DNA from 3 places in the Antarctobacter heliothermus genome. Region 3 is predicted to be linked to each of the others. Evidence: riboswitches for the same ligand, from Rfam matches in the RefSeq annotation. Region 3 holds a riboswitch; each other region holds the start of a gene.

Region 1 (9,390 bases), 1.1 Mb from region 3:
GCGCTATCCCCGATCGCCGACCCAGAGGCGCATCTGCCAGGCAACCGGTTCAACGACGGCCAGACTGACCCGGCAGGCCGGTTCTGGGCCGGCACCATGCACGATCCCATCGCACCCGAAGAACCGCCCTCCGGTACCTTTTACCGGCTGGATGCCGATCATTCGGTCACAGCCTGGCGCAGCGTGTTCTATACTTGCAACGGACTAGCCTTTTCACCTGATGGCACGCGCATGTATTTTTCGGACAGCTTCCCGGCGGTCCGAAACATCTACGTCTGCGACTATGATCTGGACAGCGGAACACCCGGCCCGCCAGAGTTGTTCTTTGACACCCGTGACGTGGCCGGGAGGCCGGATGGCGGCACGGTGGACGCCGACGGCTGCTATTGGCAGGCGGGCGTTGGAGGATGGCAGCTATACCGGATCACACCGGATGGGCGACTTGACCAAACCATTGACCTGCCAATTGAACGCCCCTCGCGTCCGATGTTCGGCGGTCCAAACCTGGACACTCTCTATTTGACCACCCTCGGCGCGGGCGTTACCCCGGGCACCGAACAGCCGCAGGCCGGAGGGCTTTTTGCAATCACCGGGCTTGGCGTACAAGGCGTTCCCCAGACCCGTTTTCCCGGCTGACAGACCAGACACAAAGGATACTCCATGCACCCGACCTCCAAGATGAACCGCCTTCTGATCACCGGTGCCGCCGGTGGGCTGGGCCATGCGCTACGCTCGCGGCTGTCGCATCTGGCCCACACGATCCGCCTGTCCGACGTTGCCGATCTGGGCGACGCCGCCCCGCATGAGGAGATCGTCCCCTGCGATCTGGCCGATAAGGCCGCCGTCGACGCGCTGGTCGAAGGCTGCGACGGCATCGTGCATTTCGGCGGAAAATCAATCGAAGGCACTTGGGAAGTGATCCGCGACTCCAATATCGAAGGGGTCTACAACCTCTACGAGGCCGCCCGCAAACACGGCCACCCGCGCATCGTCTTTGCCTCATCGAACCACGCAGTCGGCTTTTACCGTCAGGATCAAGTCATCGACAACACGGTCTACCCGCAACCTGATGGGCTCTACGGTGTCTCAAAGGTCTTCGGAGAGATGATGGCATCCGCCTATTGGAACAAGTTCGGACAGGAAACGGCCGTGGTGCGGATCGGGTCGTCCTTTGACGAACCGAAAACCCACCGAATGCTGTCCTCCTGGATGTCCTACGGCGATTTCGTCTCACTGATCGAACGGGTCTTTGACGTGCCGCGCTTGGGATGTCCGGTAATCTATGGCGTCTCGGACAACGATACCGTCTGGTGGGACAACACCAAGGTCGCGTGGTTGGGCTGGCGTCCGCAGGACAACTCGGAAACCTTCCGCGCCAAATTGGATGCCTCAGAGGCAAAATTCCCGGGCGACGCGCCCGACGTCGTCTATCAGGGCGGATCCTTTACCGCCGATGGCATCCACGAGAAATAGCACAGAAGGCCGCCGGAAACGCCCTGATTTCAGCATCTTGCGCGCGACCGTTGAGGTGATTCCGGCGCACCATTCTGTCATCGACCGCTCACCAAGGACCTGTTCTTAGGTGGGTCCGAAAGCAAAGAACACGCCGTGGGCGTCACCCAATGGTGAGAAACAGAATCAGAAAACGGGTTGGCGGGCGGGCGATGGGCCCCCAAAGGGGCCCGAGTCCCGTCCCCAACCCGCGCATCAGGAACGCATGATCACCCGATCCGATAGTTCGGCGACTCGCGGGTGATCTGCACATCGTGCACATGGCTTTCCTTCAGGCCCGCGCCGGTGATCCGTACAAAGCTGCAATTTCGGCGCATCTCTTCAACCGTGGCGCAGCCAGTGTACCCCATGGCCGCGCGCAAACCGCCCACGAGTTGGTGGATCACCGTGCCTGCCGGGCCTTTGTACGGCACCTGGCCCTCGATCCCTTCGGGAACTAGCTTGTCACTGGCCGCATCCTTCTGGAAATACCGGTCGGCAGAGCCGCGCGCCATGGCGCCCATGGACCCCATGCCGCGGTACGCCTTGAACGACCGCCCTTGATACAGGATCACTTCGCCCGGGCTTTCATCGGTGCCTGCGATCATGCTGCCCACCATGGCACAGCTGGCCCCGGCTGCGATGGCCTTGGCGAAATCGCCGGAAAACTTGATGCCGCCATCGGCAATCACCGGCACGTCCCCTGCCGCGCGCGCGCAATCCATAACTGCGGTCAGCTGTGGCACACCCACGCCTGCCACCATCCGCGTGGTGCAGATCGACCCCGGGCCGATGCCTACCTTGATCGCATCCGCCCCCGCACCGATCAGCGCCTTGGTCGCCTCGGCCGTGGCGACGTTACCCGCAATCACCTGCACATGGTTCGACAGCCGCTTGACCCGCTCCACGGCTTCCAGCACCCCGGCCGAATGGCCGTGCGCCGTGTCCACCACGATGATGTCAACCTGTGCATCAATCAATGCCTCAGACCGCTCAAACCCGCTGTCGCCCACGCCGGATGCGGCCGCCACGCGCAGTCGCCCCAGCCCGTCTTTACAGGCGGTCGGGTTCAGCACCGCTTGTTCGGTGTCCTTTAGCGTCAGCAGGCCGGTCAACTTGCCTGTCGCATCGGTCACAAGCAGCTTTTCGATACGCCGCGCCTTCATCAGATTGATCGCTTCCTGACGGTCAGCGGGTTCCGTCAGGATGGCCAGGTTTTCGCGGGTCATCATGGCCTGAACCGTCGTCGCATCGTTTTCGGCAAAGCGCATGTCGCGGTTGGTGACGATGCCCAGAACACGGTGATTTTCGTCAATCACCGGAAAACCAGTGAACCCGTACCGTTCGGTCAGCAACCGTGCGTCGCCCAAAGTCTGGTTGGGCCGCAGCGTGACCGGGTTGTAAACAATCCCGCTTTCAAAGCGTTTGACCCGGCGCACTTCGCGCGCCTGTTCCTCAATCCCGAGGTTTTTGTGGATCACACCCATGCCGCCTGCCTGCGCCATCGTAATGGCCATACGGCTTTCGGTCACTGTGTCCATTGCGGAACTCAGCAGCGGGATATTAAGGGCGATGGAATTGGTGACCTTGGTCCGCGTGTCAGCGGTGGACGGCAACACGCTTGAGGCCGCAGGAACAAGCAGAACGTCATCGAAGGTCAAAGCCTCGCGAATCTCCATGGGGGCACTCCTTGGGAGGGATCGGTTGGCGCGTCCCTATCGCATGGGCGGCAGGGAAAGGAAAGCCCGCGCAGTGCCACGCCTCATACATCTCGTTCGACAGGGGCATTTGATTGCCAGTGGTCGTCCATAATCAGATCATCCAGGGACAGCTTGTGCCGCCAACCCCGTGCCTGCAATTCCGGTTGGGTAAAGCATTCGTCGATGTGCCCGACGCACAGATAGGCCACCACTTCGACCGTGTCTGGCAAACTCAGCAAACCGCGCAAGTCCTCTTGCCGAAAGATACTGACCCAGCCAACGCCCAGTCCTTCTGCCCGCGCCGCAAGCCACAGGTTCTGCACCGCGCAGACCGTGGAATACAGATCCATGTCGCGGTTATGGGTGCGCCCCAACACCACCTTTCCGCCGCGCGAACGGTCACAGGTTACAGCTATGTTCAGTGGTGATTTCAGAATACCTTCGAGCTTCAACCCCGCGTATTTATTTCGCTTTTCACCATCGAACATGGCTTGCGCCTCGGCATTTGCCTCTGCAAAGGCCGCGTGTACCGCCTGCCGCCGCGCGGCATTACGGATGAGGATAAAATTCCACGGCTGCATAAACCCGACCGACGGCGCAGCATGGGCGGCCTCTAACACCCGGCGCAGCATGTCAGGAGCGATCGGATCCGGCAGGAACTCATTGCGCACATCGCGGCGCGCATTGATGACATCGTACAGCGCCCGGCGTTCGGCTGGCGTGAATTGGCGCGCCCTTTCGGGAGCGATCAGGGGATCGGACATGTGCGGCCTCGCAAGTGACTGCGACCAGACGCTTTCCAGGCGTTGGTCCATGTCGTCAGGCCGGTCTTCTGGCTTGGGATCTGTCGAAACGCACACCTTCCCGGGAAAGCCCAGTGGCACTTGTGCGTTCCGTCCCCCTTACAGCGGCGGGCCCGCGCTGGAGTTAAACCAGCTTCCCGATTCTCCCCGTAGCAGGGCACCTGACGGCGGCAGATTGCTGTGAAACGGCAAACGCGACAACCCGCGATCCGTCTTCATTGGCAAAAGCAGGCGCCCAATGTCGCGCCTGCTTTTGTTCGGACAACTTAAGGTGCTCAGTCGTCTTTGGCCCCCATCGCCTTGATTGCATTTCCAATTGCCTCAACCGACCACGCGAAATCCACATCCAGGGCCGTGTCAAAAACCCAGTAATCCCGGGGCACATAGAAATTGGCCGCATAGTTGGATCCGCGCCCGCCCCAGGCCGCAAGGCCATGACAGGTCATGCAGTTGGTCTGGATTCCCATGTCCGTGGTCGTGGTTGTCCACGCCCCCTTGCCATCCGGGGTCTGGACCGTTTCCATGATCGAAATAATCGGCGTGCCAAAGCCCGCCTCAAGATAGGGGTTGAACGCTGTTACCAATTCTCCGACGTTCTTGCCGCCCACCAGCGGCTGTGCCGGAACCAGCATCGAATAGGCCGGGGCCATAGCGTAATGCGCAGCCTGCGACGTAAGGGGCGAAGGACGCGCCGCTGCAATCGCCGCGCTGGAGGGGGTATTGGGGTGCGCGGCATCCGCCTCCCACCAGAAAGTCTGCCATGTCCACTGTGTCGTCTCGCGTGAGGTGACATGCATCGCCACCAGCAACGCAATCGCCGGGCCATCGCCGCCGATTTCCTCGGTCTCGCCGGTGGTCTTGTTCACAAAGGCGGCATTCTGCGCCTTGAGATCCACGGCGATAAAATCGTCGATGGAATAGATGTTGCCGGCACCGGGGCTTTTGCAATTCACATCCACGCCGGTTGAGGTGGTTGGCCCTTTCAGGTCCATGTCGACGTAGACGCATTGCTGCCACAGCGTTTCGGGATAGCCGCCCTCTTTCATGTCAGGCGTCCAGTTGGTCAAATCTGGAACACCGGGCCACGCGGTAAAGGCATAGAGCTTGCGCGTCCGTCCATCCGCATCGGTCCAATCCGTCAGCCGCTCCTCGGTGATCAGCTTGTAGACCGGTTTGACGTTCACCGCATTGTCGGGGAACTGCACCTTGTCGCCATCGGCCAGCAACCTGTCCAGCACCTCGGGCTTGCCCGTCCCGGTTTCCAGCAAATAAGAGGCAGACGGTGGGCTGTAGGCCACGTTCTCCAGCACGTCAGCGTTTACGATGATCCCGGCAGCATTGGCCTTGGGCTCTGTTCCGTCCTTCTTTTCAGAGGCGGCATCGGCCAGAAACCCGTCCACCAGACCGTGCCGGAACATCTGCGAGGATTCGCCCAGCTGAAAATGGCTCTGTGGCTCTTTGCCGGTAAAGACCGCAATGACATTCGCCTTGGTCAGCCAGGTTTGATAGGTCACGCGGGCAAAAGCCCCCTCACCGTCGACCGGATTGGTCAGGCCCGCCCATATGCCCCAGGCATGGCCGTGGATGGCCGCACTGTTCTGCGGCTGTGCATAGATCCAGGAATTGATCTCTTCCTCAGCGGTGGGAAAGACGATCCCGGGTGCCGGTTCTGCGGGCATGTCCACCCCGAAATCCTGCGCCCCTGCTGCCAGCGGCAAGAAAGCCAATAGCCCTGCCTTTACTCCAAAATAACGCATCCCTGTTTCCTTTCCCAAACTCATCGCACGCTCCAAGTGACGTTACGTTACCCAACGTAAGGAGGAAAACAAAGATCATCATTCAACTTTTACGGTAAAAACGTGCTTGACATACCGCCCCTCTTGCCGCGCCTGGGGCACTCGGCAGGCTGTGCCCTACGATGAAGTGCGCACATTGCCCCACGGATACGACAGCGGCCGCCTGAACCGGCCTGCTACCGGCATCTGCACTATTGCCGCGCGTCCTATCAGCCGAACTGAACCGCATTGGACGCCGATGCCGCCAATCTTGGCGCGCCATGCGATGCGGGCACACAGTGGCGTGCCGACGCGCGATTTGGCCCACGCGGTGTGTGTGAGGCGTCTACCCTGTTCAGTTTCGGCCACGCGGCGGCCTATGAGCATGAGAATGACGTCACCTACCTTAAGGGAGTGCGCGCTGCGGACATGGGCGATGCCAAAATTGTCCACACGGACACACTGACCAGCCACGCCAATATCCGCCGGGGGATCGAGGCGGCACTGATTGCGGGCGCCCTACCCGTTACCACCCGCGGCGACCATTCCGATATTATTCCATGTTGTGAGGACTATGAGGGCCGCGCGCCGTTTCACATACTCCAGATCGACGCGCATCTGGATTTCGTCGACGAACGCCACGGCGTCACCCGCACGCTCCCGATTGTCGGGGTCGCCCTTGTCGAGGTGACACCCGACTATGATCCGACGGGCAGCACCGCGATCCTTGCGGCGCAACTGTTGATGAACCTGCTGGGGTTTGTCTTTCACGCCGGCTTGTCCCGCGCCTGAGACGATGCCAACGCCTGTGACACAGGGCTGAAAATGCGTCCCTAGCCCGGTTTCGGCCCAGCGTTGCCTTCGGCGGAGCGGCGCGCGTCTTCACGCTGCCCCTTGCCGTCACCGCCCTGTCACGCTTGTGTGGTCAGGAGCGTAACGCTACTCAGAACTGGACCCGCCCATGACCGCCCCTCTCGCCGGATATGTCATTCTGGACCTGACGCATGTATTGGCAGGACCGTTCTGCACTATGTCCCTGTCGGACATGGGCGCGCAGATCATAAAGGTCGAAGCGCCGGGAACCGGCGACGATACCCGTGCCTTCCCCCCCTTCAAGGATGGCAAATCCGCCTACTTCGCTGGTCTCAATCACGGCAAGAAAAGCATCGCTCTGAACCTCAAGGGAGATGAGGACAGGGCTATCTTTGAGCGTCTGTTGGGACGTGCCGATGTGATAGTCGAAAATTTTCGCCCCGGCGTGATGGAACGGCTGGGCTATGGCTGGGACGAATTGCACGCCGCATTTCCTCGACTGGTGTATGGCGCGGTGTCCGGGTTTGGCCACACCGGACCGGATTCGAAACGCCCCGCCTACGACATCGTGGTGCAGGCGCGCAGCGGCGTCATGTCGATCACCGGCGAGAAAAACCGAGAACCGGTGCGTGTCGGCGCGTCGATCGGCGATATCGTGGCCGGCATGTTCCTGAGCCAAGGCATCCTGGCCGCATTGCTCGACCGAGACCGCAACGGTGTCGGACGCAAGATCGATGTGTCGATGTTGGACAGTCAGTTGGCAATCCTTGAACACGCGGTCGCGCTAACAACTGTCAACGGCAAGGCACCCGGGCCGTCCGGCGCGCGGCATCCGTCGATAAGCCCGTTCGAAACGTTCCATGCCAGCGACGGGCTGTTTGTGATCGCCGCAGGAAACGACAGGCTGTTCGAGAAACTGTGCATCGCACTGAACCTGCCCATTTCGGACGATCCGCGATTTGCCACCAACAACGCGCGCTGCAAACACACCCGGCTGCTGAAACGGCTGATTGAGGCTGTAACACTGGACAACACCCGCGCCTACTGGATCTCGCGGCTGACCGCCGCAGGCATCCCGACCGGGCCGATTCAGGATGTGGCCCAGGTGTTGAAGGACCCTCAGATCATCGCACGCAACATGGTGGTGGACGTGTTGGACAAGAACGGTCGCCAAGCCTACAAATCCGCCGGAAATCCGATCAAGATGAGCGATGCGCCAGACCCGACAACGCGCGGCCCTGCCCCGGATCTGGATGGCAATCGCGGTGAAATTCTACGCTGGCTGGAGCAGGGTTAGGCCCCGACCCGGCAACCATGCCGCTTTCCGGCGGAATCCTGACGCGGCATCGCCTTTCCATCGGCGCGACAGACGCTATGGTCCGCGACAACACCCGACGGAGGCACAGACATGGCCCAAGACCCCCTTGTTATTTTCACGCCCTCAGGCAAACGCGGCCGATTTCCTGTCGGCACCCCCGTTCTGACCGCCGCACGCCAGCTGGGCGTTGATCTGGATTCGGTCTGCGGCGGCCGTGGCATCTGTTCGAAATGCCAGATCACCCCGTCTTATGGCGACTTTTCCAAACACGGCGTGCATGTGGCTCAGGACGCCCTGTCGGATTGGAACGCGGTCGAGGCACGTTATGACGAGAAGCGCGGGCTGAAGTCAGGTCGTCGCCTTGGTTGTCAGGCCGCCGTTCAGGGCGACGTGGTGATCGACGTCCCTCCTGAAAGTCAGGTGCATCGTCAGGTCGTGCGTAAAGCGGCGACCGCCCGTGTGATCGAAATGGATCCGGCGACGCGGCTGTACTACGTCGAGGTGCAAGAGCCCGACATGCACGAGCCAACCGGCGATCTAGAGCGGGTGGCCCGCGCGCTGGAGGCACAATGGGATATCCCAGAGATATCCACAGAGTTTTCCACACTTTCGAAATTGCAGCCTGTCCTGCGCAAAGGTGGCTGGGAAATTACCGTCGCCTTACACAAAGACGATCACGATGCTGTTCCACGCCTTCTTGCAGCTTGGCCCGGACTGCATGAGGGTGGGATCTATGGTCTTGCCATCGACCTTGGATCGACCACCATCGCCGCGCATCTGACTGATCTGGACACCGGCGAGGTCAAGGCGTCCTCGGGCATCATGAACCCGCAAATTCGATTTGGCGAAGACCTCATGAGCCGGGTATCATACGCCATGATGAACCCCGGCGGCGATGCCGAAATGACCCGCGCGGTGCGCGAGGCATTGGACGCGTTGGTGCTTGAAATTGCGACCGAGGCCGGGATTGACCCCAGCCTGATCCTTGAGACGGTCTTTGTTTGTAACCCAGTGATGCACCACCTGCTGCTGGGCATCGACCCGGTGGAACTGGGCCAAGCGCCCTTTGCGCTGGCCACGTCCGATGCCATGACGCTGACAGCCCGCGACCTCGACCTGAAGGCGCTGCCGCCGTCGGCGCAAATCTACATTCTTCCGTGCATCGCAGGCCATGTGGGGGCCGACGCCGCCGCGGTGGCCCTGTCCGAAGAACCCGGAAAATCCAATGACTTGGCGCTTATTGTTGATGTGGGCACCAATGCCGAGATCCTGTTGGGTGACAAAAGCCGCGTGCTGGCCTGTTCCTCTCCGACGGGCCCCGCCTTTGAGGGCGCACAGATCAGTTCCGGCCAACGCGCCGCGCCCGGCGCGATTGAGGCGATCCGCATTGATCCAGTGACCAAAGAGCCGCGTTTCCGCGTGATCGGCTGTGACAAGTGGTCGGACGAGGATGGCTTTGCCGAGGAAACCGCCGCGTCGGGTATCACCGG
Region 2 (9,390 bases), on a different replicon from region 3:
GGGCCTATTACGAGCTGGGCTGGGGCGGCTGGTGGTTCTGGGACCCGGTTGAGAATGTTAGCTTCATGCCGTGGCTGATGGGCACGGCGCTGCTGCATTCCGCCATCGTCACGGAAAAGCGCGACGCCTTCAAAAGCTGGACGATCCTGCTGGCGATCCTGACTTTTTCGCTGTCGCTTCTGGGCACGTTCATCGTGCGGTCGGGTCTGCTGACCTCGGTCCATGCCTTTGCCGTCGATCCGGAACGCGGGCTGTACATCCTTGGGCTGCTGGGCCTGTCCATCGGCGGGTCGCTGGCGCTGTATGCGTGGCGTGCCCCAGAGATGGAGGGCGGCGGCCTATTCAGGCCTGTCAGCCGCGAGGCGGGTCTGCTGCTCAACAACCTGATCCTCGCGGCGGCGACCGGGACGGTGCTGTTTGGAACGCTCTATCCGTTGCTGCTCGAGGCGCTGACCGGCGACAAGATCTCGGTAGGTCCACCGTTCTTCAACGCGGCCTTCGTGCCGATGATGTTGGTGCTCGTGCTGTTCATGGGGGTCGGGCCATTCTTGTCATGGAAGCGCGCGGACATCGCCGGAGTGCTGCAACGGGTGCGTTTCATTGCGCTGCTCTGCGTGGCTGCGGCCTTGGTGCTGTGGTATGTGCAGACCGGTGCACCTGTTCTGGCCTATGTGGCAGTTGCGGCAGCGCTATGGTTGCTGCTGGCGACGCTTCGGGAGTGGGCGCTGCGGATCAAGTTGTTCGTCGCCCCGCTGACCGAGTCGGCTCGTCGCGCGCGCGCAGTGCCACGGGCCGCGCATGGCATGACGCTGGCCCATGCCGGGCTTGCGGTGATCATACTGGGAATGGTCGGGTCAAGCGCCTGGAAGAGCGAAGAAATCGCCTTTGTCCGGCCGGGGGACCGCGTCGAGATCGCCGGGTTCGAGGTGTTGTTCGAGGGTGTCGAACAGCGGCGCGGGCCGAATTACTTTGCCGATCAGGGTCGGCTGAAAGTCTGGCGCAATGGCAGCTACGTGACGACGCTGTTACCCGAACGGCGCAGCTATCCTGTGGCCCGGTCGACGACCACGGAATCCGCGATCCGGTCAACCCTCGCAGGCGATCTATACGCCTCGATCACCGAACCGGCCTCGGACGCGGCAGCCGAGGGCGGCGCGTGGACTTTGCGCATTCTTTATGAACCGTTGGTAAATTTTCTGTGGATCGGTGCGGGCATGCTGGTGCTGGGCGGTGCACTGTCGCTTTCGGACCGCCGCCTGCGCGTGGGAGCGCCGCGCCGGGCGCGGCGTCCGCATCCCCAGCCTGTCGAGTAGGAAAGACCATGAAACGCTTGATTGCCGGGCTGCCGCTGGTGTTAGCCGCCATACTTGGGGCCTTTTTCCTTTGGGGGCTGGACCCGGAACGTGATCCCAACGACATCCCGTCGGTTCTGATCACGCACCCGGTGCCGGACTTTACGCTTGACCCGGTGCCGGGGCTCGACGTGCCGGGCCTTGCCACGGCGGACCTGTCGGGCAATCCCGGTCCCGTCGTGGTCAATGTCTTTGCCTCGTGGTGCGTGCCGTGCAAGGCCGAACACGCAGTTTTGTCGCGGTTCGTCGAACGGGACGGAGTGCGCCTGCTGGGCATCAATTACAAGGACAAACCCGAGGACGCCGTGCGCTGGCTGGCCGAGTTGGGCAACCCCTACAGCGCCATCGGCTCTGACCTTGATGGGCGGGCGGGTATCGAATGGGGCATTTCCGGCGTTCCGGAAACCTTCATCGTCGGCGGCGACGGCACGGTGCTGTATCGCTATGTCGGGCCGATCGTGGGCGAGGACGCAGTGGCGAAATTCACGCTTGCCCTGCAGCAAGCACAAGGCGACCTGTCATGAAGGCGGTGGTCATCGCGGCGCTTCTGGCGCTGTTGCCCATACTCGCACTGGCTGTAGAGCCGGACGAAATCCTTGCCGATCCGGCGCTTGAGGCGCGCGCCCGAGTGATCTCCAAGCAGCTGCGCTGCGTGGTCTGCCAGAACCAGGACATCGACAGTTCGAATGCCGGGGTGGCGCGGGATTTGCGACTGCTCGTGCGTGAACGGCTGACCGCGGGCGACAGCAACGCGGAGGTAATCGACTATATCCACGCGCGGTTTGGCGATTTCGTGTTGCTAAAACCGCCTTTCACACGCCGGACTGTGGTGCTGTGGCTTGCACCACTTGTCCTGATCGGTGCGGCGCTGCTGGCCGGAGGGCTCAGTATTGGCCGGGCCCGACGCGGGCGCGCAGACGCGCCGCTCGATCCGGAAGACGAGGCGCGCATTGCAGCGGCCATGGATCGATATGGACAGGAGGGATCGGAATGATCTGGGGTATTTTCGCCGCCATGGCGCTTGGGGGGTTGACCATCGCGCTGCTTCCAATTCGGCGGGCAGGAGCGTCACTGATCCAGCGTGCCGACGCAGTTCCGGCGGTTCTTGTCGACCAGCTCGAAGAGGTCGACCGCGACATGGCGCGCGGTCTAGTCTCTGCACCCGAGGCCGACGCTGCAAGGCGGGAAATCCGCCGCCGCATGGCGCAGGTCCTGCGGTGCACAGACCAACAGTCCGTCGCGACGTCGGGTGGGCGCGGAGCGCTGATCCTTGCGGCAGTCTTTGTCCCTGTTATGGCTTTTGGCTACTACGCGGTTGCCGGAGCGCCGGATGTGCCAGCAGCGGCGTTTGCCGACCGAGCTGACGATCGCGCCGACGCGCGCCGGATTGCCGAGCTGGCAGGGCAATTGCGCGACAAGCTGATGGCCGAACCCGATGGCGGCCCGACCGAGGGCTGGATGATGCTGGGGCAGACCTATGCGCGCATGGGCCAGTTCGACGAGGCGGTCGAGGCCTTCCGGACGGCCTCTGCCCGCGACGACGCGGAGTCGGCAACATGGTCGATGCTGGCTGAGGCGATGATCCGGGCCAATGACGGGACCGTCACGCCGGACGCGGTGTCTGCGTTGGACAGGGCGCTGACGCTCGACCCGCTTAATCCGGCGGCGGCGTTCTACCTGGCGATTGCGGACGCGCAGGCGGGGGATACCGCGGCGGCCCATGACCGCCTGACCGCGCGACTGGCCGAGACGCCGGGATACCAGCCTTGGATGGACACCTATATCGCGCAGGCCAATGCGTTTGGGGAGACACTCGGGCGGGCGGCCCTCGCGGCGCGTGCGCCTGTCGCCCCCGGCCCCAGCGCCGCCGATGTCGCCGCCGCGCAAGCGATGAGCGACGGGGACAGGGCGGCTTTCATCCGGTCCATGGTGGATCGTCTTGCGACCCGGCTTCAGGACGAACCGGACGACGTGGGCGGATGGCTGCGGCTGGCGAATGCCTTTGGCGTGCTGCATGAGATGGGCAAGGCGCGGGAGGCTTATCTTCGCGCGGATGCGCTGTTGCCTGAGGGTGATCCGCGCAAGGCTGACGTGCGGGCGAGCATCGCAGGCCTGGATAAGCCGTGATCAGTCCAGGGTGCCGGGTCGCCATGTCCATCGTAGACCATCATGTGCCAGGTGGATCGGGACGAGCGGCTGGATATCCAGCCGCAATCCGGCAATTGGCGGCAGGTCCAGCGCGCTGACAAGGACCGCGCGCAGCACGATCGGGGTCGCCAAGGCCACCACGCGATTTGCAGGGCAGGAGGCCATCTGGTCCAGCCAAGATCGCACGGCTGTGCAGAGGTCGATCAGTGACGTACCCCCGTCGGGACGCATCTCAGGATCACGGGTCCAAAGCGAAAGCGATTCGGGATCGCTGGCTGCGATTTCGTCCAGGGTCATGTCGGGCCAGCGTCGGAAATCCTGCGCGCCGAGCGCCGGGCAGTCGTTCGGCTGCATCCCGAGCGCGAGGGCTACCGCGCTGGTTCCCGGCGCGGTCCAGCAAACGCTGCCACGAAGCCGGTCAGAAAGGGTACGCGCCCGCTGCAACTGCGCAGCACTCAATTCCGCGGCAAGGCGAAAGGGGTGATGTACAGACATGGGAGCGGCAACAAGGATCAGGCGCATAGTGGAACTTTCGAACAGGTGAAGAGAGAAACCGTTGGCATGAGAGCGCAGTTTGACCTAGTGCTTAAGTGTAGGGGAACACGGAAGCCGGTGAGAATCCGGAACGGTCGCGCCACTGTGATCGCGCATGCGTAAGTCAGACACGGGTCCCCGGGAATACTCATGACGCGTCATCAAAAGGAGTGCCAAATGACTGTCGCAACCCGTCCCGCCGTTTCTAGCGATCTTCCCGCCATCCCGCTGCGGGACATTGCCCCTTGGGCGGCCCTGGCTTCGCTGTTGGCTGTCTTGGTGGTCTATTTCGTCGGTGCAGAACAGGGCGCATGGTCCGTTTTCCACGGGACAGACGTGCATGAATTCGTGCATGATGCGCGCCACCTTCTTGGCTTTCCCTGCCACTAAGATACAGGCATGACACGTCTTCTTGTGTTCGGCCTGCTGGCCGGGTTGCTGGCGTCCGTGGTGACGTTCGGCGTGGCGCGACTCGTTGGAGAACCCGCGCTGGACGCGGCCATCGCCCTAGAAGTCGCCGACAGTCACGCCCACGCGGCTGATACACCGAATCATCCCGATGCGGTTGGCATGTCGCGCCGCTTGCAAGCTGGGCCGGGATTGTTCGTCGGTCTTGCGGCTATCGGTGCGGCCTTGGGCGGGATCCTGGCGATCAGCTTTGCTGTGGCGCGGGGACGGTTCCTGCATGGATCGACACGAGCCACGGTGGGCTGGATCACGGCGTTGGGATTCGCCGCGGTGATCGTCGTTCCCATGCTGAAGTTTCCGGGGAATCCGCCCGCAGTAGGCAACTCCGAAACGATCGGGGCACGCACGCTGGCTTATTTCGCCTTTCTGGCCCTGTCGCTGGCAACGCTCGGGTTTGCCGTCTCGGCGGTGAAAGGCGTCCCTTCCCGGCACCGCAAGATGCTGATCGGGGCCGCAATCTATGCTGGAGTCATGACCGGGGCAGCAATCGTGCTGCCCTCGTTCCACGAGGTGGATCCGGCTTTTCCGGGTGATGTGCTCTGGCAATTTCGTGCATCGACGCTGGCGGTGCAGGCGACGCTTTGGGCCAGCACGGCAATCGTTTTTTGTTGGCTGGTCGGACGGTACGGCCAATCCGTTTGACGGGCGGGGGATAGGTGTAACGTTGTTGAAAACTGATCGAGAGCCTTCAGCAAGGATTGTTCGGTCAGAATTTCCGACAGGACAATGCCCTCTGGCGCGTCGGGTCCATAAACCGCGTTGAAGGGGATGCCGTAACGGTCAAAGCTTTCGAGATAGCAGGAAGTCGCATCGTGCGGGCACGTCCAGTCGGCCTGCATCAGGGTGATGCCGTCGGCGGACAATGCCGCGCGCATAGGGTCTCGTTCCAACACCAGCGCCTTGTTGGCCTTGCAGGTCAGGCACCAGTCCGAGGTGACATTGACAAAGACGACCTGCCCGTTCGACACAAGCCGCGCGATCTCGGCGCGGACAAAGCTTTGCCAGGTAAGAGCGCCGCTGTTCGGCGCGTGGACACCAAGGGGGCGGCCACCAGCGCCAGCCCGGCCAGCAGCGCCGCGCCGGACAGGCGCGGACCCAGGGACAGGCGGCTGAGTAACAGCAGCCCTGTCACCCTACATTGCGATGCAGACACACAGGCTTGGGAGATCTCTGTAGCCCATGACCGCCTGACCGCGCGACTGGACGAGACGCCGGGATATCAGCGCTGGATGGATACCTATATCGCGCAGGCCAATGCGTATGGGGAGACGCTCGGCCGGGCGCCCATCGCGTCGCGTGCTCCGGTCGCCCTGGCCCCAGTGCCGCCGATATCGCCGCCGCACAGGAGATGAGCGAAGGCGACAGGTCGGCTTTCATCCAGTCCATGGTGGATCGCCTCGCGATCCGGCTTTAGGATGAACCGGACGATGTGGACGGATTGCTGCGGCTGGCGAATGCCTATGGCGTGCTGCATGAGATGGACAAGGCACGGGAGGCGTATCTTCGCACGGATGCGCTGCTGCCTGAGGGTGATCCGCGCAAGGCTGACGTGCGGGCGAAACTGGCGCAAATCGGGCGAGAATGAAGTCAGCCGATCCGGCGCAACAGGCTGTATTGGAAGGCCTGCTGCGTGCCTTTCGGGGTGACGTGCAGGTGGCGGCGATGCGCCACCAGCACGAATCCTTCGGCCAAAAGCGCCGCAATATCCTCGGGGCTGTAGCGGGCGACCGGCAGTCCGCTGCACCGTTCCGGCCCGTCCGGCGCGAAAGTGGCTATGATGGCATGGCCATCGATCCGGACGGCGCGTGTCAGGTTTTCGATATAGGCGGCCCTGTCGGATGGAGCGGTGAGAAAGTGAAACACCGCCCTGTCATGCCACAGGTCGTATGTTCGCGTTGGGGACCAGCTGGTGATGTCCTGGCAAAGCCATGTCACGCTGCGCCCGGAGGACCCGAGTCGATCGCGCGCGGCATCCAAGGCCACATGCGACAGGTCCAGAACTGTCACATCGCGCAACCCCATCGCCAGCACTGTGTCCGTGAAACGGGACATTCCGCCGCCAATGTCGATCACCGATGCGCCGGCGGTGATCCCGGCCATCCGGATCAGGTTGAGCGAGACGGCCGGGTCGTCCTGATGCCAGCTAAGGCGGGTCTCGGGAGTTTTGCCATAGACGGTGTCCCAGTGTTCTTTTCGGTCGACCGACATGGCCATGCCCTCTGACGCGGAATTGCAGACCAACTATAGCTCGAACACATTCGGAAAATAAAATGATTCCACGTCAGTCCGGCAAGGCTGCCTGATCGAGAGCCTTCAGCACGGATTGGGTCGTCAGGAGTTCCGACAGGACGATACCCTCAGGCGCGGCCGGTCCATAGACCGCGTTGAAGGGGATGCCGTAGCGGTCAAAGCTTTCGAGATAGCGCGAGATGGCGTCGTCCGGGCGCGTCCAGTCGGCCTGCATCAGCGTGATTCCATCGGCGGATAACGCAGTGCGCACGGGGTCGCGTTCCAGCACCAACGCCTTGTTAGCCTTGCAGGTCAGGCACCAATCCGCGGTGACATCGACAAAGACGACCTTTCCGTTCGACACCTGCCGCGCGATCTCGGCGCGGGCAAAGCTTTGCCACGCCAGCGCGCCGTTGGTCGGCACGGGGGTGGCTTCGGGCGCGGACACCATGTGGGCGGCCACCAGAGCCAGCCCGGCCAGCAGCGCAGCGCTGGACAGGCGCCGACCCGGTGACATCCGTTTGAGTGATAGCAGCCCCGTAACCGCCATTGCCAATGCCAGCACGATCAGCGCGGTCCGCGCCCCTGCGACGCCGCTCATGACCCAGACCAGCCATCCAAGGGTGGCCAGCAGCATCAGCCCCAGCCCCGCCTTGACCAGCAGCATCCAGCGCCCAGGCTTAGGGAGGCGCGTCACCATCCCCGGCCACGCGGCGACCAGAAGGTAGGGCAGCGCCAGTCCCAGCCCCAGCGCCATAAAGACCACTGCGATATCCAGGCCCCTTCCGGCCAATGCAAAGGCGATGGCGGTGCCCAGCAGGGGCGCTGAACAGGGCGTCGCCATGACCGCCGCGAAGAGGCCGGTGGCGAAATCTCCGCCGCCGCTATTGGCCATGCGCGTCTGAAGCCGCGACGGCAGGGAGATTTCGAACGCGCCCAGCAGGTTGCCGGTAAAGACCGTCATGACAACGATCAGCACCGCAAGGAAGACAGGGTTCTGAAACTGCACGCCCCAGCCCACGGACACGCCCGCCCATTTCAACCCATACAGAACCGCCGCAAGCCCCCACATGAAGGTGATGACCCCGGCGGCGGCCGCCAGAAAACCGCGGCGGATGCGCGGGCCATCCTGCGGATCGTGGCGCAGGACAGTCGAGAGCTTGATCGATAGGACAGGCAGCACGCAGGGCATTGCGTTCAGGATCAGGCCACCAAGGAAGGCCAGCGCGGCGATTCCGACCAGCTTCCCCGCCCTGGTCCGCTGCGTCGCCAGACGGAAGGGCGGCGCAGGGGCGCGCGTCACCGATGTCGTGGGCACCGTATAGGCGCCATCGGCCCCGTCGGTCACGGTAATCAGCGGTGCCTCGGACGGGACGGAGGACAGGATCGGAAGCTGCGCCCAAAGCAGGCTTCCGTCATCGCCCAGCCGTATGTCAGGTGCACCGAAGGCGACGCCATCACCGGCCTCGGGGAAGATGTCGGGCGCGTCGAAGGCTTTGGTGCTGCGCAGCGCGATGGTCAGGCTGCGCGCAGCGTCATCCACATGGAATTGCGCTGAGGTGATCCGGGCGACAGGGGCCTCTTGCGGGACCTTGTCCACGAAACGCCCGATCCGGTCTGCAGAGGTCTGATCGATGCCGCTGCCCTGCGGCAGGTCGAGCGTCAGGACGAAATCCTCGGGCACGCAGATCTCGGAACAGACCAGCAGCGACACGGCGGCGTGCAGCCGGGTTGCGACGCCGGGCTGTTTCAGCGTGATCCGCAAGGGGAACACGACCTCGCCATGATAGCCGAAATTCTGGATGCCGAAGGAAGTGAAGCGTTCCGGCGCGGGCCATTGGAAATCGATCTCGGCGATGTTGGTCGAGCCGGACCAGTCGACGCGGGGCGGTGTGCCGACCTCGCCCGGTGTGTGCCAGTAGGTCTTCCATCCTTCCGCCATGTTCAGGTCCAACCCGGCGGCGAGGGTTCGTGATCCGGGCGCGACACCGTTCTGCGCGGTGATCAGCCGGGCAACGACAGGGGTCGAGCGGTGGCTGTCGGACGTGGCGGCAAAGGTCTCGGTTGCAATCAGAGACAGAGCGGCCAGCAGCACGGCAAGGCATGTCTTCAGGGGAAGGGTCGTCACGTCAGTTTCCCGTGTTCAAGACAAATCCGATGCGACCGTCCGTGCAGCTCAACTGCGCGACGCCGGGCGAAGATGTATCGACGACACGGCAGCCGGGCGGAAGCAACTCCGCGACCGCGTCACGCCCCTGAGTCGACAGGGCTGAGGGCGACCGCAGACAGTCACTGAGTGTGGCCGAACAGCCTGACAGGACCGCCATGGCCCCAAGCGCAAAGACGCGTAGGGTCAAGTGCCTCAGGCCTCTTCGGGGCGGCTTTCCTGGCGCGCCTCGGATTTGGCAGTGTCGTGACCGTGGCACGATTTGCCCATCATCTTGTGCATCACTAGGTGCGCGCCGACACACAGCATCAACGGCGCAAAGGTCAGCGCGTTCGATCCCAGCCCGGACAGCGTGCCCCCGCCGATGAAATACCCGGCTATCGGCAGCAGCATCACGGCGCAGCAGGCCATCATGACCCAATGCATCAGTTTCCCTGCGCCCTTGCCAGAGTGTCCATCATCCTTCATCGCCCGATCCTTTCGCGGTGACAG
Region 3 (9,390 bases):
CGCGGCGGACCGGGTGGTGCCCATATCGGCGGCCAGATCTGGCACGGACGGGTCGCGCAGGGTGCAGATCACGTCATTGTCTGCCGGCAGACGTTTGCGGGTCACGCCCTCGGACACCATGTAGGCGTCACAAAAGATCGGCGCGCCTTTGTCCAGCGCCGCACGCGCGGCGGCCACCATACCGGGTGAGACCTTGACGTCCCGTTCCAGCCCGACAAGGCCAGCCGCATGGATCATCCGCACCACCACCTGTTCCTCTTCAGGGGCAAAGCGGTCCAGATCGGCCTCTGACCGGATGGTGGAAAAGCTTTCCTTGTAGATCGCCGCGCCGTCTTTTTCGTAACTATAGGGCATAGGGTCAGGGCCTGATTTCTGTATCGATTTCCGAAGGGCTGAGCCCGCGGCGGATGGGGTCATCCCACGGGGTCCCTTGCTTGACAAGGTCGAATGCGCCGTTGCGCCCGACCACGGTGAGGTCCGCGCCACGCGGATAGGCACAGCCCTTGGCACAGCCAGAGACGTGCCAGTGATGGCCTTCGGGGATACGGGGTGCAAGGCGGCGCGCGAGGTCGCGGGTTGTCACGGTGGCCTGCGGACAGCCGGGCATGCCGGTGCAGGCCTGTACCCGGCGCAGCGGGTCTTGCGGGTCAAGGATCAAATCGGGGTGGTCGGGTAAGATCCTGACCGTGGGCAGATAGAGCATCCGGTACGGCGTCACGCGGATCACATCGCCACAGACGGCCAAAGTGCGCAGGGCATCGGCAGTGAACTGGCCAAACCCGGCGGCGACACACACCCCGGTGCCTTGTGGGCCCGGCTGCGGCTCTGGCGCGACGGCAGTTGGTTTGACGTCTCCGGTCAGTGCATCGGGCAAGGCGTGTCCACTGTCCAAATGCCGCGCCATGCGCCCGCGTCCATCCACTCCCACGCCGCCACTGCTCAGGAACCAGCGTGCCAGATCCAGCGCCAGCGCAACGGCCTCTTCCGCGTCCGCCACCAAACGCCCGGAGGCACAGCCATCGGCGCGCAGGATCATGCCCTCTGCCGCCCCCTCGATCCGAATGTCGCCACTGATCCCGGCCAACCGCCGGGGCGTGCCGGGGTCGATTACAAAACCGAACTTGCCGGGCAACGCAGAAAACTCGTCGCTGGACAGCCCGCCCAGCAGACCGCGCGCAATCAACTGTGTTCCCGGCGCATGAAACGGGTCCAGCACCAGATTGCGCCGTGCCTCGCTATCCGCATCGCCCAACAGGGCCAACGCGCGCAGATCCCGCATCAACGCCGGATAGGCGGCCTCGGTCACACCGCGCAGTTGCAGGTTGGCCCGCGCCGTCGCCTCTATCACGCCGCTGCCGTGTCGTTCGGCCAGATCGGCCAGTCCTGTGGCCTGATCCGCGCTGACCTCTCCCAACGGCGGACGCACCCGCACCACCAGACCATCGCCAGACATCATTGGGCGGAAGGCGCCCGGGCACCAGCCCTTGACCTGCGGCGCGCTCACTGCGCTGCCTCCAATGCCGCAAGGATAGAGTTTCGTCGCGTTTGCCACAGACCCGCCTCGTGCAATGCGGCAAAGCGGGCGCGCATCGCGGCCAATGCCTCGGGGTTTGCATCGGCAAGGAAATCGCTCACCTCTGCATTCCCCACTGTCGCATCAAAATAGAGATCGAACAGATGCCCGGGCACCACATCGGCCAGTTGCGCAAAGGCGGCCATGTTCTCCAGAGTGGCAGCAATCTCTGCCGCGCCTCGAAAGCCGTGCCGCTGCATCCCGCCGATCCACGCAGGATTGGCAGCGCGCCCCTGCACGACGCGGGCGAGTTCCTCTGTCAAGCCGCGCGCGCGCGGCCTGTCCGGGTCGGTGATGTCAAGGTGATACAGCGCGGCGTGCCCGCCGGTCACGCCCTGCGCGGCGGCAAAACCCGCCTCATGGCTGGCGTAATCCTCAGCCAGCAGCAGATCGGATTCGGGCAAATCCTGAAGGTGGACAAAACTGTCGGCTTGCCGCACCCGGTCGCGCAGGCCGTCCTCATCGCGCTGCCCCGCGCCGTCATCATAGGCCCAGCTTGACGCCGACAGCCATGCCTCACCCGCCGCCTGCCGGGCCTCGTCGGAATAGTCGCCGATCTGCGCGCCAATCCCGACGCCGAAACTACCCGGAGCCGGGCCATAGACCCGTGCACCCGCCTTTCCGACAAAGGGGTTCCAGTCCGGTGCTTCATCGCGTTGCGCAAGCGCCTGAACGGCTTGCCCGAACAACACCGACAGCGTCGGGAATACGTCGCGGAACAGGCCGGACACCCGCAGGGTCACGTCAATCCGGGGACGATCCAGTTCCGCGATGGGCAGCACCTCTATCCCGTTGACCCGTTCGCTGCCCGCATCCCAGACCGGGCGCACGCCCAGCAGGTGCAAGGCCATGGCAAACTCCTCACCCGCCGTGCGCATGGTCGCCGATCCCCAAAGATCCACGATCAACCCGCGCGGCCAGTCGCCCTCATCCTGCAGGTGACGCCGCACCAGTTCCTCGGCCAACCGCACACCCTGCGCATGGGCGCTGCGCGTGGGCACAGACCGCGGATCGGTGGTATACAGGTTGCGCCCCGTTGGTAGAACATCGGTGCGGCCCCGGTACGGCGACCCCGACGGACCGGAGGCAATCCGCCGCCCGTCCAGTGCATCCAACAGAGCGCGCCGTTCTGCCAGAGCCGATGGCGCGACATCGAAGACGGGGCGATTTTCCGGCGAAACATCGGAACTCCGGCCCCAGACATGCAGGCCGTCGCCAAACTGGCTTTCCTTGACGTCGCAGACAAACCTGTCGATCCGGGTGATCGCCTCTGCTGGACAGGATGCCGTTTCAACCCCCAAATCATCTTCAACACCAACAGCTTGCGCTTCATCCCTGATGTCCTGCATCAACCGACCTCGCCGCCTTGGGTCCAACCCATCCGCGTTTGAGAATTCGTCCAGCAACGCCTCAAGCCGCAACAGGCGCTCTGGTACACCCGCCTCGCGCAGCGGCGGCGGCACATGGCCCAGCGTCATCGCCCCGATCCGCCGCTTGGCCTGCGCCGCCTCACCCGGGTCGTTGACGATGAACGGGTAGATAATCGGCATCTGCCCGCATAACGCCTCTGGCCAGCAAGCTTCTGACAAAGCGACAGATTTTCCCGGAAGCCACTCCAACGTCCCATGTGCGCCGACGTGGATCAACGCATCGGTCTCGCCGTGCAACCACAGGTAAAAAGCGACGTAGGCATGGCGCGGCACGCGCGCCAGATCGTGGTAATCGTCGTCGCGCTGTGCGAGCGACCCACGTTCAGGCTGCAACGCCACAACGGCAGAGCCCCGGCGGAGCGCCCGAAAGGAAAACGCCCCATCGACACAGTCCGGGTCCGTCTCCGCTGCCCCCCAAGCCGTCTCAAGATCATCCTGCAACCCTTTGGGAAGGCGTTGCAAAGCAGCCTTGTAGGCGGTCAAGGGCCATCTCAACCGCGCGGCACTCAGCGCCTCCGCAGATAGGTCAGGTTCGACCGCGTACCCCGCCTCTGACAGATCCTCGAGAATGGCCTTGGCCGATGCCAGCGCATCCAGACCCACCGCATGCGCCATGTTCCAGTCCCGCCCCGGATAGGTCGACAGCACCAACGCCAGACGGCGTTCCGAAGCAGGTGTGGCTGCCAGACGAACCCAACGCGCCACGCGCTCTGCCGCCGCCGCAATACGCTCCGCATCCGGCACATGGGCGACGCGGGCAAACTGCAGATCCGGATCCCGCTCCTGCGGTTCCTTGAAGGATGTCACCCCGGCAAACAACCGCCCGTCCACCTCTGGCAGCACAACATGCATCGCCAGATCGGCGGGCGACAAACCACGGTCAGCCTCGGCCCAAGCGGTCCGTGTCGAGGTGGCCAGCGCCACCTGAAAGACCGGCACACCGCCCGCGTCTAGTGGCGAGGTGCCCTGCGCGCCGCGCCCGGAAAAGGAGGTGGCGTTGACGATTGCCGCAGGGGCCAGATGCGCGATCTGACGCGCCACCCATGCCGCCGCCCCCGGCGCCTTCAGCGACGGGGCGAACAGGCCAAAAACGTCAAATCCCCGCGCACGCAACGCCGCGCACAAAGCCTCAACCGGGGCGAGGTCCGCCGCCACGAGGTAGGAGCGATAGAAAACAACCAGCACCAGTGGCTTTTTCTCAGGCGACACATGCGCCAGCACCGGACAGCAAACCCCGTGTTCTGGCAGCCACGCGCCAACCTCTGGCACATGTTTCGTACCGCGCACCGGCCCGGCATACAGCCCCGCCGCCAGCGCCATCTGTGCCAGCGCCGCCTGTGCTGCCACGGCACCGCCCGCGTCGCAAAGGTGCTGCAATCGCCGCAGTGTCGAAACTGGCAGGGTAGATACCTCATCCAGCCGCACATCGGCACGCCCATCGGCGGGCAGGACGGCAAGGGCAATCCCCCGCTCCTGCGCCAAAGCCGCGATCTGCTGGATGCCGTAGGGCCAATACGGCACGCCACCGATCAGCCGGATCAGGATGCCCTTGGTCCCCGCAAGCGTCTGCTCAATATAAGTATCCACAGACAGCGGGTGTTTCAGCGCCACAATATTGGCCAACCGCAGCGTCGGCATTCGCCCTTCGCGACCGCCGCCCCGCTCCCACCCGGCAGCGAAAGCGCCCAGATCGGAATCGGAAAGAGACAAGACCACCAGTTCCGCCGGGCTCTGGGCCAGGTCGGTTGGTGTCTCGGTCTCTTCCAGACCGTGGCTTTCGCGAAAGATGACGTGCATAGCGGATGCGGTGCTCGGTGGCCCGCCCCTTATTCTGCGGCCACCGGGGCCGCGCCGAGGATGGCGCGGATGGCGTCGGGTTTCACATCGTCATGTTCGGCAATGACCACCACGCGGGTGACCCGCGCCTCATCCGGCTTCCACGGGCGGTCGTACTGATGCCGCACCCGCGCGCCGACGGCCTGCACCAGCAGACGCATCGGCTTGCCCTTCACGGCAGCATAGCCTTTGACCCGCAGGATGTTCAGCTCTTTTGCCAGACGTTCGATTGCAGCGACCAACGTGGCGGGATCGTCAACCTCGGGCAGGTCCACCACGATGCTTTCGAAATCATCGTGTTCGTGATCGTCATGGGCGTCGTGATGTGAGGGCCGCGCATCCATGTCGTCCTCTGCCGCCGCCTCCAGACCCAGGATCACGCGCGGGTCGATCACCCCCTCGGCGACCTCGATCACCGGCAACGGGCGTGGTGCCTCGGCGGCGATGAGCGCCTTGGCCCGCGCCACGCCCTCAGGCCCTGCAAGATCGGGTTTGGTCAACAAAATGATGTCCGCGCAGGCGATTTGATCCTCAAATACTTCGGAAAGTGGGGTTTCGTGGTCGATGCTATCATCTGCCAACCGCTGCGCGTCGACCCGTGCCACGTCCGGCGCAAACCGACCAGAGGCCACTGCTTCGGCATCGGCAAGCGCGATCACCCCGTCGACGGTAATCTTGGACCGGATATCCGGCCAGTCGAACGCCTTGAGCAGCGGTTTCGGCAGCGCCAGCCCGGATGTTTCGATCAGGATGTGTTCCGGGCGCGGGTTCAGCGCCATCAGCGCCTCGATCGTCGGGATGAAATCATCCGCCACGGTGCAGCAAATGCACCCGTTGGCCAGTTCCATGATGTTCTCTGCCGGGCAGTCGGGAATGGCACAGCCTTTGAGGATCTCACCGTCCACGCCGACATCGCCGAACTCATTGACCACCACGGCCAACCGCTTGCCGCCAGGGTTCTGGATCAGGTGCGAAATCAGCGTGGTCTTGCCCGAACCGAGAAAGCCGGTGATCACTGTGACGGGAAGTTTGGCGAGATCGGTCATGTCTTGTCCTCTTCGGGCGTGTCGGTCTGCTCGGGCGGGATGCGCGCGATGCAATTGCGTTTGAAATGTTCGGGCCGCGCGCGCCACGGGATCACCCCGTCGCTGGCGGCATGATACAGCGTGACCCCCTCGACCAGCAGGTCCGGATGCGACGTTTCAAGCAGGTTTCCGTAGACATAGGTCCAGCGCGCCGGACCGCCGCGCATGGCGACAGAGCAACCTGAATCGCAGTTTTGCAGGCATTCGACCGGGGTCAGGGTCACGCCCTCGGGAAGATCGCGCGCGGCGATGGCGTCATGCAGGCGCTGGCCCGGCCGCACGCCCTCATCGGGGATTTCTTCACCGCGCCGACATTTCACGCAGACCAGCAGTTCCACCGGCGCGTTCATGGCGTGGCCTTTCGCGGCCCGCAGGATTTCAGGTTCGAATTCATCACGACCTCCTCCGGGGCACCCCGCCCGGTCCACAGTTTCACCTCTCCGATGGCAGGTCTCCTGGCTCGCGGGTCGATGCGCTCTCGCGCCTTCCCGGCCGATCCGGCCAGTGGCACATTGCAAGAACGCTCACCGCTTACAGTTGCGGGGGCAGCCACGGGTTTGAACCGCGTTCCCTGTTTTCCTCCCCGGGCGGGCCCGGGGAACCATCGTGGCAGGCGTGGTGCGCCCTTCTGATCCGCTTGTCAATCGCTCGCAGAGCTCGCGCCCACCGATCATAGCCGCATTGACGATGCCCACATGCAATGCCATGCCTGCCCAACCCCGAGCTTCCGGAGACGCAACATGGACGACACCACCGCCCGCCACACCGAAAAGATGCGCCGCATCAAGGCCGCCCGCGACGAGATGATGAAGACCAAGACCGAAGAAAAAGGTCTGATCATCGTCAACACCGGCAAGGGCAAGGGCAAATCCTCTGCCGGGTTCGGAATGATCATGCGGTGCATCGCGCACCAGATGCCCTGCGCCGTGGTGCAGTTCATCAAAGGGGCGCGCGCCACCGGCGAGGCCACGTTCCTGCGCGAGCGGTTTGTCGACGAATGTCGGCTGTTTGTCACGGGAGAGGGCTTTACCTGGGAAACGCAGGACCGCGACCGCGATATTGCTGCCGCGCAAAACGGATGGGAGATTGCCAAGGCTCAGATCCTTGACCCCGACATCCAGTTTGTCCTTCTGGATGAGATCAATATCGCCCTGCGCAATGACTACCTTGATATTGATGAGGTGGTGGATTTCCTGCTGACGCAGAAACCGCACATGACCCACGTCTGCCTGACGGGCCGCAACGCGAAGCCCGAATTGATCGAGGCCGCCGATCTGGTCACAGAGATGACCTTGCTGAAGCATCCGTTCCGTGACGGGGTGAAAGCGCAGAAAGGCGTGGAGTTCTAAGGCCATGAGCCGTATCGACCGCCTTCCGCCCGCCAGCCCCTGCATCGCGCGCTGCGTGATCGACGAGGCATCGCAACTGTGCACCGGCTGCGCCCGCAGTCTGGATGAGATCGCCGGTTGGGGCAGCGCGTCCGAGGGGTTTCGGTCGGCGGCCTGGGCAGATCTGCCCGCCCGCGCAGCAAGATTGGGGCTGAAGACCCGCCGTCTGTCATGGCAGGGCGATACCCTGCTGGCAGAAACTGCGCGCCGTCTCAGCGATGAGGGCGCACGCCTGATCGCGGGCGTCTGGGGCGCAAGCGGGGAGTTGGTCCGCCTGCCCGGTACGCCCTGCACGGTGCAGATCGGCGACGGCGCACTGAATTTGACGCTGCGCGACGCGGCACTGAGGCTGGAGGCCGCCCGCTACCTGACCGCGTTTGAGATTGACCGCCCAGATGCACCCACGCTGATCGCGCTGGCCGTCCCGGTGGGTCGCGCCATACGCGACGCGCCCGCCGCGCTGACCGCCCTTGGGCCGGATGATGCGGCCCTGCTGACACGCGATGCAGGTGGTCCGCGCTTTGACCTTGGCCTTGGACGGCGCGCGGCGCGATTTACAGTGCGGTGCAACGCGCCACTGGCCGCAACGCTGACCCGCGCCGCTGGCACAACGTGGCCCGATCACCTGTCGCGCACCGGCCTGCCACTGCGCGACGCCAGCCCGGTGCGGGTGATCGAAACGCCCTGCCTTCGAATAGAGATCGACGCCAAGATCCCGATGCCCGACGGCACATCCCCCGACGGGCCGCACACCCACCTGCTGCCCGATCACATCGCGCAGGGGCTGGACACACCGCCGACGGTGCCTATGCCTGCGGGCTATGTGGCAACGGCGCTGATCTTGCCAGCCAAATGAGTGCCGAACTGATCGTCTGGGATTTCGACGGCGTCCTGAACGCCGAACCCGAGGGCGCCCCCTTTGGATGGGTGTCCCGTCTGGACGCCGATCTGGGCCTGTCGCCGCGCGCCTTTCGCGCGTTTCTCAACCGGCCCGGGCAGGCAGCACAGGTGTTGCGTGGCGCGCTGTCCTTGCAGGATGAACTGACCCGTTGGCTTGCCACGCAGGACACCAACGTCACCTCCGATGCGCTATTGGCGCATTGGCTGCGGTCTGAGGATCGCCCGGACCCGCAGGTCATCGACTGGCTGGACCGCAGCCCACAGCGCGCGGTGATCGGCACCAACAACCCTGCCCCACGTTCGCAATATATCATGGAAAACATGGGCTTCTCCGCCAGAGTTGAGACGATTTTCGCCTCCGGTCCTATGGGTATGGCCAAGCCTGACGCAGGTTTTTACGGTGCGATTGAACGCTGGTCCGGCCTTGCGCCGAATGCCATCCTTTTGATTGACGACAACCGCGCCAATGTCGCAGCAGCGGCATCGCGTGGCTGGCAAGCCTTTCATTTTCACACCCACACCCGCGACGGATTGCCCGTAAAACTGGGGATCACATCATGAGCCGCGCCATCATGATCCAGGGCACCGGGTCCAACGTGGGCAAATCCATGCTGGTGGCAGGCCTGTGCCGCGCAGCACGGCGGCGGGGATTGTCCGTGGCCCCATTCAAGCCGCAAAACATGTCAAACAATGCCGCTGTGACCAGCGACGGCGGTGAGATTGGGCGCGCGCAGGCCTTGCAGGCATTGGCCTGCGGTTTGGCCCCGCATACAGATATGAACCCCGTGCTGCTCAAACCCGAAACGGATGTAGGCGCGCAGGTCGTCGTGCAGGGCAAGCGCCTGACCACCGCCAAAGCGAGTGACTACGCAAAGTTGAAACCGCAACTCCTTGGTTCTGTTCTGGAAAGCTTTGACCGGCTGAAGGCCAAGCATGACCTGATCATCGTCGAAGGCGCGGGTAGCCCGGCAGAGGTAAACCTGCGCAAAGGTGACATCGCCAACATGGGCTTTGCCGAGGCGGCGGCTGTGCCGGTGATCCTGACAGGGGACATCGACCGGGGCGGCGTCATCGCCCAAATTATCGGCACACAGGCGGTCATGGATCCGGCGGACGTCGAACGCGTTTGTGGATTTATCATCAACAAGTTCCGTGGCGACCCTCGTCTGTTCGATGAC

What was found. Region 3 has a riboswitch for cobalamin ahead of ANTHELSMS3_RS12500 (DUF1636 family protein). Riboswitches for the same ligand answer to the same signal wherever they lie in the genome.
Region 1: another riboswitch for cobalamin. It lies ahead of bluB (5,6-dimethylbenzimidazole synthase); the one in region 3 lies ahead of ANTHELSMS3_RS12500 (DUF1636 family protein).
Region 2: another riboswitch for cobalamin. It lies ahead of ANTHELSMS3_RS23795 (CbtB domain-containing protein); the one in region 3 lies ahead of ANTHELSMS3_RS12500 (DUF1636 family protein).

Annotation. Positions count from the first base shown of each region.
Region 1 covers NZ_CP022540.1:3,698,474-3,707,863, forward strand. Annotated here, with positions in the region: gene ANTHELSMS3_RS17545 (SMP-30/gluconolactonase/LRE family protein) at 1-636, shown strand, start outside; gene ANTHELSMS3_RS17550 (NAD-dependent epimerase/dehydratase family protein) at 661-1,473, shown strand; gene guaB (IMP dehydrogenase) at 1,722-3,170, opposite strand; gene bluB (5,6-dimethylbenzimidazole synthase) at 3,254-3,955, opposite strand; cobalamin riboswitch at 3,997-4,174, opposite strand; gene ANTHELSMS3_RS17565 (hypothetical protein) at 4,270-5,751, opposite strand; partial or broken gene ANTHELSMS3_RS17570 (arginase family protein) at 5,927-6,561, shown strand; gene ANTHELSMS3_RS17575 (CaiB/BaiF CoA transferase family protein) at 6,731-7,879, shown strand; gene ANTHELSMS3_RS17580 (ASKHA domain-containing protein) at 7,991-9,390, shown strand, end outside.
Region 2 covers NZ_CP022541.1:254,869-264,258, forward strand. Annotated here, with positions in the region: gene ANTHELSMS3_RS23770 (heme lyase CcmF/NrfE family subunit) at 1-1,313, shown strand, start outside; gene ANTHELSMS3_RS23775 (DsbE family thiol:disulfide interchange protein) at 1,322-1,876, shown strand; gene ANTHELSMS3_RS23780 (cytochrome c-type biogenesis protein) at 1,873-2,346, shown strand; gene ccmI (c-type cytochrome biogenesis protein CcmI) at 2,343-3,479, shown strand; gene ANTHELSMS3_RS23790 (histidine phosphatase family protein) at 3,480-4,022, opposite strand; cobalamin riboswitch at 4,055-4,188, shown strand; gene ANTHELSMS3_RS23795 (CbtB domain-containing protein) at 4,212-4,424, shown strand; gene ANTHELSMS3_RS23800 (CbtA family protein) at 4,434-5,144, shown strand; partial or broken gene ANTHELSMS3_RS26170 (thioredoxin family protein) at 5,306-5,470, opposite strand; gene ANTHELSMS3_RS25715 (hypothetical protein) at 5,932-6,087, shown strand; gene ANTHELSMS3_RS23815 (class I SAM-dependent methyltransferase) at 6,090-6,710, opposite strand; gene ANTHELSMS3_RS23820 (protein-disulfide reductase DsbD family protein) at 6,784-8,859, opposite strand; gene ANTHELSMS3_RS23825 (DUF2933 domain-containing protein) at 9,094-9,366, opposite strand.
Region 3 covers NZ_CP022540.1:2,614,584-2,623,973, reverse strand. Annotated here, with positions in the region: gene ANTHELSMS3_RS12520 (precorrin-8X methylmutase) at 1-354, opposite strand, end outside; gene ANTHELSMS3_RS12515 (hypothetical protein) at 359-1,504, opposite strand; gene cobN (cobaltochelatase subunit CobN) at 1,501-4,800, opposite strand; gene cobW (cobalamin biosynthesis protein CobW) at 4,830-5,885, opposite strand; gene ANTHELSMS3_RS12500 (DUF1636 family protein) at 5,882-6,274, opposite strand; cobalamin riboswitch at 6,353-6,545, opposite strand; gene cobO (cob(I)yrinic acid a,c-diamide adenosyltransferase) at 6,665-7,273, shown strand; gene ANTHELSMS3_RS12490 (DUF1289 domain-containing protein) at 7,278-8,168, shown strand; gene ANTHELSMS3_RS12485 (HAD family hydrolase) at 8,165-8,773, shown strand; gene ANTHELSMS3_RS12480 (cobyric acid synthase) at 8,770-9,390, shown strand, end outside.